Regions from separate parts of the Chryseobacterium sp. GP-SGM7 genome, predicted to be linked through region 2. Evidence: riboswitches for the same ligand, from Rfam matches in the RefSeq annotation. Region 2 holds a riboswitch; each other region holds the start of a gene.
The links. A riboswitch is a leader RNA that binds a small molecule or an ion and turns the genes downstream of it on or off. The one in region 2 is predicted to bind thiamine pyrophosphate.

Region 1 (3,283 bases), on a different contig from region 2:
TTCATTTCCGCTGTGGAATGCTGCTTTTAGACGGTCGGTGTCTGCTTCGTAAAGGAAAACCTGAGTTTTAAGAACATTTGCAGCTTCTTTAGCAACTGCAGGATCGTTACCTAAAGCTAAATCCAACAATACTTCGATGGAAGGACCGCCTTTCATGTGAGACAATAACTCGAAAGCAAACGCCGGAGTAATTTCTTCTAATACGGATTCTCCTAAAATGATTTCTTTTAAAAACTGAGCTTTCACACCTGCGGCAGACGTTGTACCCGGTAAAGTATTATAGATAAAGAATTTCAGAGAATCTGCTCTGTATTCGTTATTCTTATCTTTAATTTGTGTAATAATTGCGCTTAATAATTCTGCGCCATCGATTGGTTTTGGGTGAAGACCCTGGCTTTTTCTTTCTTCGATTTCTTGGATGTAATCCTGATAAATATTCATAAATAGAAGTTCTTTTTTATAAGTTTAAAGTAGATTATTGATAAGTAGACATCTGTAAAATGCAGAATCAGGCTGAATAATCTACAACATTTCTCAAAATGTGAGATAATAATCTGTCCTAATGGATAAATATTAAAAAAGGACTTTCTCTGAAAATGTAAGAATTCACTTTGCAATCAGTATCGCAGAAAATTCTTTTTCGGATAAAACGTTTATTAGATTTAAAATGACAAAAATCAAGTATAAGATCTTAAAACATTTTTAAAATTATCGTACATTTAAAAATGTTCCCAAAAATACGGAATTTTAATTTTTTTCTTATGCTAAATTATTTAGATTCTTTATAAATATGTTTTTTATATTTTCTATTTTTGGCACAAATTTACGCGAAAGATGATTTTAAGAAAATTGATGTTGAGTTTTTTGCTCTTACTTTTAAACTTTGTTTTTTCTCAGTCTAAAACTTTGAATAAGAGTTCTTTAAATAAATCAAAAATTATTTCTAAGTTAAGTACAACTAAGAAAGTTTCTCCTGGTCTTCCAATAGTTAATGAAAATATACCGTTATTGATTCCGCAAAAAAAGAACGGAAAATCTGGCTTTGTTAATCAAAAAGGAAAATTTGTTATTCTGCCGGAGTATGATTTGGTGATGTTTTTTGGTGAAGATTGCAATCTTTTAAATTCTCCTAATGAGAAAGCGAAGAAATTTGGCACGGTAGATTTTGCAACTGTTGAAAAAGGCGGAATTACTTTTAGAATCAATAAATCAGGCAAAAAAGTATATCAATACAGCAATAATGATTTAGGAAAATGTACGTATGATTTAAAAAAACCTTTATTTCATGCTTATATTCTTAACGGGAAATACGGGATTATTGAAGATTCAAAATTTAAAAATGCGTCAGATAAAAATCAATTCACTATTTATCCAAGTTATCAGTATCTCTATATTTTGGAAGGCGACGATGTGTCAAATCCTATGATTGTTGCAACCTACAACGATAAATTCGGAGTGATTGACATCAATAATAAAATAGTCATTCCATTTGAATATTCAGATATAAAAAGAAACTACAGCTGGAAATTAGGTAAAATGTTTGATGTTACCAAAGATGATAAAAATTACTACTATATCGATTCTGATAACCGTTCGTATTAGATTTAAATAAAAATTTAGAGGAAAATGTTTTCCTTAATCCAGTTTTAAATATTTTTTGTAATTTTGCCGCTGAAATTAAAGGGGTGCCCCGATTGGAGCTGAGATTATACCCAATGAACCTGGAACAGGTAATGCTGTTTAGGGAAGTTAAATGAGCAATGAGTAATAAGCAATAAGTAATCCATTAGAATTACTTATTACCAATCACTCATTACTGATATCATAATCGCCCCTTTTATTCCATTAAATTTTTAAAATTTATAAGAATGAAAGGATTATTTTTTTTAGGACTTACCGCAAGTTCTTTGAGTTTCGCACAAACTCAAAACCCGGATTCTCTGAAAGTCAGAGAAATTGAAGCTGTAAACTTCACCAAAAGACTTCCTGTCGCCAAAGAAATCATCAATGTTCAAAAAGATCTCGACAGTAGGAATCTTGGGCAGGATTTACCGATTCTTTTGAAAAATCAAACCTCAATTATCTCAACTTCTGATGCAGGAAACGGAGTCGGTTACACCGGATTTAGAATTCGTGGGGTTGCAGGAAGAGGAATTAATGTGATGATGAATGGTGTTCCGTTCAATGATTCAGAAAGTCAGGGAACTTTTTTTGTGAATGTTCCGGATTTAACGAGTTCAGCGTCGCAAATTGTCATTCAGCGTGGAGTTGGAACTTCAAATAATGGAGTTTCTGCTTTCGGAGCGAGTATCAACGTGATTTCAAAAGAGCCTGAAGACAAGTTTTATTTTAAAACAGATGACAGTTATGGTTCTTTTAATACCTACAAATATTCTGCAGAAATCGGTTCCGGAAAATTTTGGAAAGATCGTCTTTCCGTGATGGGAAGGTATTCTACTATTCATTCTGACGGATATATTGACAGAGCTGCTTCAGATTTGAATTCTTATAATTTCACAGCATTATTTGAAGAAGGAAAAACGAAACTTCGTCTGATGGCTTTTGGCGGAAAGGAAAAAACGTATCAGGCGTGGAACGGTGTTGACCGTCAAACCTGGGAAACCAATCCCAGAACCAATTTATCAGGAGCAATCTATGATGCAAACTGGGAAAATATTATAGGGTTTTATGATAACGAAACTGATAATTACAGACAAAATCACTATCAATTACTTTGGGAACAAGGCTTAAATACGAATTGGAACCTTGAAACAACGTTTCACTACACAAAAGGTCGAGGTTATTATGAAAATTACAAACAAGGCGATCCTTATGCAAGATATAATTTGCCTGATTTTAATGGAAATAAATCTTCAGACTTCATCAGAAAAAAATGGCTGAATAATGATTTCTACGGCGTGGTTTCTACTCTATACGGAAAGTTTGATAATCTTGATTTGAATTTCGGGGTTGTCGGAAACCAGTATTACGGAAGACATTACGGAAATGTAAGAGATGTTTTCTTTGCAGAAATTCCACAACATGAATATTACCGAAATCGTTCGGTGAAGAATGAAATTGCCGGTTTTGCCAAAGCTTTAATCAAAGTAAATGATTTTGAATTCTTCGGAGATTTGCAATTAAGAAATATTGATTACGATACCAAAATTTTGATGGAAGGTGATGATGAAGGTGCGAATCTGAAAAAAAACTGGTTGTTTTTCAACCCTAAAGCCGGAATCAATTATAAATTAGGCAACGGAAAAGTATTTATTTCTTACGC
Region 2 (3,283 bases):
GAATGGGCAAAGCCGTTAAAACTGAAGTTGCATAACATCCCAAAGCTGAAATGGTTTTTATATCGGCCTGAATTCCGGCTCCGCCACTTCCGTCGAAACCCGCAATCGTAAGAACTGATGGATATTTGTATTTTTTCATTTTATAATTTCGTTTTTCAGATTAAAAGCTGCTTTTTGAGGATTTTCAGCACTGCAGATTTCCGAGACGACTGCGATACAATCTGCACCAGCTTCGATAACAGCTTTTGCATTTTTAAAATGAATATTTCCAATTGCTACCAAAGGTTTTTCTGTAAGTTCTCTGATTTTCTTTAAACCTTCCAAACCCCATTCTGTAACGGTATCTGTTTTTGTTTGTGTTTTAAAAACCGGACTTACTCCTAAATAATCTGAAAGAATTGTTTCATTGTTTTCAAGCTGGCTTAAATATTCAATCGAATATCCAATCATTTTATTCTGGAAAGAAGTTTTTCTTAAAACAGAAGGTTGTATATCATTATTCCCGACGTGAATTCCAAAAGCATTAATTTTTTCAGCAACAAATATATTATCATTAATAATTAAGGGGATTTTATACTTGTCGGTAATTTCTTTCAGACAGATTGCTTTATCAAGAAAATCTAAATCAGAAGCATTCTTCTCACGCAACTGGATGATGTCTACTCCACCCAAAATGGCTTGTTCGGCAACATCTGAAAAATTTCGTTCTTTACAATCTTCTTCGGAAATAACGAGATATAATTGATAAGGAAATGATTTTATCAAACTCATTTTTTTGAAACTTTTACGTTTTCAAAAAACTCCTGCTCAGAAATAGTGTACAATTTATCTAAAATATTCACCTGAAGACTTCCCGGTCCTGCTGAAATCTTTTCTGACAATTCTCCGGCAATTCCTAAAAGTGACATTGCTGCAACAGTTGATTCGGTTTTATTTTCAGAAATTCCGGCAAAAGCTCCAATAATAGCCGAAGCTGAACAGCCCAATCCTGTTACTTTAGTCATTAACGGATGTCCGTTTTCAACAAAATAAGTTTCCTTCTCATCGATAATAATATCTGTTGCGCCAGAAATACAAACTACAGACTGATAGTTTTCAGCAAGAAGTTTTGCTGCAGTAATTGCTTCATTACTTTCTGCAGTACTGTCGACTCCTTTTGTAATGGTTTTATTCGCTTTTGCTAAAGCGATGATTTCTGATGCATTTCCTCTGATCACTGTCGGTTTAAATTCCAAAAGTTTTGCTAAAACTTCATCCCTGAAAGAAGTTGCGCCCGCTCCAACCGGGTCTAAAACCCAGGTTTTATCTGTACGACGAGCTTCTTCTGCAGCAATCAACATGGATTCACACCAATATTCATCGAGTGTACCGATATTGATGACTACAGCATTTGAAATAGCAACCATTTCTTTCACCTCAGATTTTGCGTGAGCCATAATCGGAGACGCTCCCACTGCCAAAAGTGCATTGGCAGTATTATTCATCACCACAAAATTGGTCATATTGTGTACAAGCGGCGATTGTTTTTTTACAGATTGAATGTAAGTCCAGAGATTATTTTCCATTAAACTAATTTTTATAAAAAAATGCTTTAGGAAAACGACAGAATAAAGAAAGAAAACATCACAGAACAATGTATCCTTGCTTTTCCCTACGTCGGTGTGAGCCGTATCAGGTTCAAAGGGACTCTCTCAATTCTTTTCAGAATACCCCTAAAGCGTAGAGCAAATATACAAATGTTTTGTATAAAAGAAAAAATTTGATGGTAATGTAAGATTTTCAGTTAGGTATTCAAAGGATAAATCATTAATAATTAGTAAATCATTAACATCTTAAACCATATTTAAAACTAACATATTTATAAGTTCTCAAAAATTACAGAATTTAATAAAACTCATCTAGAAATGATTTACTGTAAGCATTTACTAATAAATATGATTTTTAAAATTAAAAATTATTAACGTAAACTAAACAATAAATCGATGACAACCTCGTTGTTTAGGCAATTATAAGGTTTTATTTCTCAAATCTATGACTAAAATTTGACATCATTAATTGAAATTAGAAACTTATCCTTCATTTAAAATAATAAACTAAACAAATTGATACACAAAACATCCTTAAAAGCCGCAACAACCATTGCTGCGGTCTGTTTCAGTACATTTATTTTTGCACAGCAGAAATTTTCGGTAAGCGGAACAGTTAAAGATCAGAAAAACGGTGAATTACTTCTCGGAGTTACCGTAAAAGTCGCAGAAGATCCTACAATTTCCGTAATTGCCAATGAATACGGGTTTTACTCGCTTTCTCTTCCGCAAGGTTCTTACACTTTGGTCGTTTCTAATCCTGGTTTTAAAGATTTCCAACAAAAAATTACGGTTGAAAATGATTTAAAATTAAATCTGCAATTAACTCAGGAAGGAAATGACAGGGTGAAAGAAATTGATGAGGTTATTATTTCCGCAGTAAAAAAAGACAAAAACCTTTCTTCTGCACAAATGGGAACTGAGACTTTAAGCATCAAACAAATCGATAAACTTCCCGTATTATTCGGTGAAAAAGATGTGATGAAAACTATTCAGCTTTTACCCGGAATTAAAAGTAACGGTGAGGGAAGCAGCGGATTTTCTGTAAGAGGTGGCGCAACCGACCAGAATTTGATTTTACTGGATGAAGCTGCAGTTTATAATGCTTCACATTTACTGGGATTTTTCAGTACATTCAACAGTGATGCGCTGAAGGATGTGAGTATCATTAAAGGTAACAGTCCGGCACAATACGGAGGTCGGCTTTCGTCTGTTTTGGATGTTAAAATGAAAGACGGAAACAACAAAGATTACAACATCAATGGAGGTATTGGATTAATCAGCAGCAGATTGAGCGTTGAAGGCCCGATTCAGAAAGAAAAATCATCATTTATCGTTTCTGGAAGACGAACTTATGCGGATGTTTTCCTGAAAGCAACCGATGATTTTAAAGACAGCAAATTGTATTTTTATGATTTAAACTTAAAAGCCAATTATCAGATTAATGACAATAACCGTTTATACTTATCGGGATATTTTGGGCGTGATGTTTTAGGTTTGGGCGATACTTTTTCGACAGATTGGGGAAATACTACGGCAACTTTGCGTTGGAACAGTATTATCAACAGTAAATTATTCTCAAATACATCTTTCATTTACAGCAACTACAATTATAATATTGCTTTGAGCAGTAACAATAATACTTTCGGGCTTGATTCTAAAATTGAAGACTGGAATCTGAAGCAGGATTTTTCTTG
Region 3 (3,283 bases), 540 kb from region 2:
ACTGTTTTTCAGAAATAATCAACTTAGAATCATGTAGTAAAGATTCAACTTCATCTGCAAATTCAATGACCTTTTCCATCGCTTCTTCTACTCTTCTATTGAAAAAATCAAAGTTAAGATGAGGTCGAATTTTCATGGCTTCTTCAATAAAATGCGAAGCCATCCCAAGATAATTAACCAGCAAAGTCAAATCTGCGAAAATCCTGAACGGAATTTTATCTAAGACATCATTTGTAAAAAAATTATCATAAATAAAGCTGTAATCTTCAGTAACTTTTACATTATCTACTTTAAAAGAATAGGTTCCGGTTGCTTTCATTCCCATCGATTTCCAGTTTGGAATAATTTCAACCTGATTTTTAGAAATCACAAATGAACGAATTATTTCAGAACCAGATCCGTCCAACAAAGGATTTCCGTTTTCTGTTAATTGAGCGTTTAAAGTAAAGTGGCTTAAATGTGGTGCTCCGGTTGCAAAATGCCAAAGTCCGTTGATCAGAAAAGTTCCATCGGTTTGTTGTTGTGCTGTTCCGCCAATCATTCCGCTTCCTCCGAAACAGGTTTTAGAATCGGAGAAAAGCTCTTTCGCAATTTCAGGTTTTAAATTTCTTGAGAAAAAATTAGCTCCCGAACACAAAGTCAACATCCAACCTAGACTTCCGTCAATCTTTGACCAATCGAAAAGTATTTTTAAACCTTGATTTAAACGCAAACCTAATCCGCCATAAACTTTTGGAACCCAAATCTGAAGCAGTCTTTCCTGATGAATCTGATTGATAATTTCAGACGGAACATCAGAAACGCCGTGCATTTTTTCTCTTAATTCTTGAAATGAAAACATTATAAAATCTTATTTGAAGGTTCTTTGATCATAATTATTCTCTCTCATGATTGTTTTTTATCTCTCGCTAATTAAGCAGATTTTGCAGATAAAAGAATCTGCATTATTTGCTAAATCTGCGTGAGTAAAAATTTATTAAACAACAGCTACATCTTTAGATTTAATGATTTTTCGCCATTCCAGATAACCGGAAATAGCAACGATGAATAAGAAAGCCGTCAAAACTGCATACAGATAAAGCCCTTTGTGAATCAACAGAGGAATTGCAATAATGTTGCTTATATTCAGTAAAACCCAATTTTCGATTTTTCTTCGTGCCATCAACCACATTCCGGCCCAAGCAAAAGCACTGACTAAAGAATCCAGAATCGCAACATCAGAATCGGTAAACTGCGTGAGAAAAAACCAGAACAAAATAAAAGTTCCTGCTACAATTCCTGCAGTAATCCATTTTTCCTGAGTGGTAGTTTCAGAAATAACTGTTTCCGAGTGCCTTTTACCAAATTTCCAGTAAAGCCATCCGTAAATGCTCATGACGAGATAGTAAAGATTTAAGGTAAATTCCGCATACAATTTAGCGAAAAACATCACGTAAAGCGAAAGTGAAATTCCGGCGATCCCGAAAAGATAATTGTTTGAATTGTTTTTTCTGGCTAATAAAACCTGAACAACTGAAAAGCAGACACCCAACCATTCCTGCCATGTTGTCTGTTGTAAAATTTCCTGCATCAAATTAACTTATATAAATTAAATGATGAGATGATATATCATAAAAATCCCTACGTCGGCATTATCCGAATCAGGTGTGGAAAAATTTCCCGGGTATCATCTCAGCCGCTATTGCAGCACCCCATTGATGGCGCAAATGTGAGACTTTTTTTTGGAAAATGAAAATTTTTCGTTTTTAAAACGAAAAAGACATTTCTATAAATTAAAAAAATTAGCAGTTTGTTTGTCATGCTGAAAGCAACTCAACATCATTGCATAGAATTGTTCAGAAAATATATAATTATTCTTAAACGCAATGAGCGCAAAGATTTTTTAATGTTTGAGAATATTTTCCGTTCGCAAGGGCGTTTCACTCAGCTATGAACGCAATTCCCTTTGCTTAACGAAGTGCCTTTGCGAACGGAAAATGTTTTCAATTTACATCAATTTTCTTTGCGACCATAGCGTTAGAATTAATTTCCTATCAACAATCTTATTCCCGACTGAAATTTATCCGTTTGCAAACGGATATTTCGTATCTTTAAATTTCAAATAAATTTATTGTGAAAAAGACTTTTAAAAGAACGCTACGAGTATCAAAATACGTAATTTACAAAGAGACCTTGGTTGATTACAAAGAACATTTCTGGTCTTTCCTGGGTGCTTTTTTCGGAATTGGATTGATTGCGTTTTTACAGTCACAATTTTTATTTAAACAGGAAAATATATTTTTAATCGGTTCTTTTGGTGCATCATGTGTATTAATCTACGGAGCCATTCAGAGTCCGCTTGCACAACCTAGAAATTTAATTGGCGGGCATGTAATTTCAGCAATAATCGGAGTGACTGTTTTTAAAATTGTTCCGGATATTATCTGGATTTCTGCACCATTAGCAGTCGGTTTATCGATTGTCTTTATGCAAGCTACTAAAACACTTCATCCACCGGGAGGAGCAACCGCATTAATTGCAGTAAGCTCAACTGGAAAAATACCTGAGTTAGGATATTGGTACGTTCTTTCTCCTGTTTTATCGGGCTGTCTTATATTACTTTTAGTCGCTTTGGTTTTTAATAATATGACGAAAAACAGAAGTTATCCCAATCACAGCAGATTTATTAAACGGCTAAAGAAAAAACAAGAACACAAACTGAAAAAATAATTATTATGGAATGTATTGAATGTGGCGAAAAAATTATCGGAAGATCTGATAAAAAATTCTGTAACGATGCCTGCAGAAACGCTTTTAACAATAAACAAAACAAAGACTCCAGTAATCTGATGCGGAATGTAAACAATAAACTCCGAAAAAATTACCGCATTCTGAGTGAGATTAATATTGACGGAAAAACAAAAATCGCCAAGTCGAAATTAGATGGCTTAGGTTTTGATTTTAAATATTTTACAAATATAAAAGTTTACAAAAATGGGTCGGAATATAAATTTGTTTATGATCAAGGCTACAAACTTTTAGAAGAAGATTTTATTTTAATTGTTAAAAACTAATTTTGTAAAATGAAAGAAACTGTCTTAATTACCGGCGCAAGCGGAGCCATTGCAAGAGTGCTTTCAAAAAAACTGAACAACGAATATTCTATACGATTTTTAACAAGGAAAAAAGAAGCCGATAACGAATTTGAATGGGATCTGGAAAACCACATTATTGATGAAAATGCTTTTGAAAACGTAAGTCACATTATTCATCTTGCCGGAGCCAATATTTCTGAAAAACGCTG

Region 1: it holds a riboswitch for thiamine pyrophosphate, as region 2 does, so the genes downstream of both, ACOOWA_RS14995 (TonB-dependent receptor) here and thiM (hydroxyethylthiazole kinase) in region 2, are expected to answer to the same signal.
Region 3: it holds a riboswitch for thiamine pyrophosphate, as region 2 does, so the genes downstream of both, pnuC (nicotinamide riboside transporter PnuC) here and thiM (hydroxyethylthiazole kinase) in region 2, are expected to answer to the same signal.

The regions. Positions count from the first base shown of each region.
Region 1 is NZ_JBMHFF010000004.1:29,463-32,745, forward strand. It holds gene ACOOWA_RS14985 (bifunctional aconitate hydratase 2/2-methylisocitrate dehydratase) at 1-441, opposite strand, end outside; gene ACOOWA_RS14990 (WG repeat-containing protein) at 835-1,602, shown strand; TPP riboswitch at 1,672-1,766, shown strand; gene ACOOWA_RS14995 (TonB-dependent receptor) at 1,869-3,283, shown strand, end outside.
Region 2 is NZ_JBMHFF010000001.1:1,198,650-1,201,932, reverse strand. It holds gene thiD (bifunctional hydroxymethylpyrimidine kinase/phosphomethylpyrimidine kinase) at 1-139, opposite strand, end outside; gene thiE (thiamine phosphate synthase) at 136-771, opposite strand; gene thiM (hydroxyethylthiazole kinase) at 768-1,565, opposite strand; TPP riboswitch at 1,632-1,724, opposite strand; gene ACOOWA_RS05270 (TonB-dependent receptor) at 2,103-3,283, shown strand, end outside.
Region 3 is NZ_JBMHFF010000001.1:1,737,526-1,740,808, forward strand. It holds gene ACOOWA_RS07755 (hypothetical protein) at 1-841, opposite strand, end outside; gene pnuC (nicotinamide riboside transporter PnuC) at 977-1,573, opposite strand; TPP riboswitch at 1,601-1,704, opposite strand; gene ACOOWA_RS07765 (HPP family protein) at 2,113-2,709, shown strand; gene ACOOWA_RS07770 (hypothetical protein) at 2,715-3,053, shown strand; gene ACOOWA_RS07775 (TIGR01777 family oxidoreductase) at 3,063-3,283, shown strand, end outside.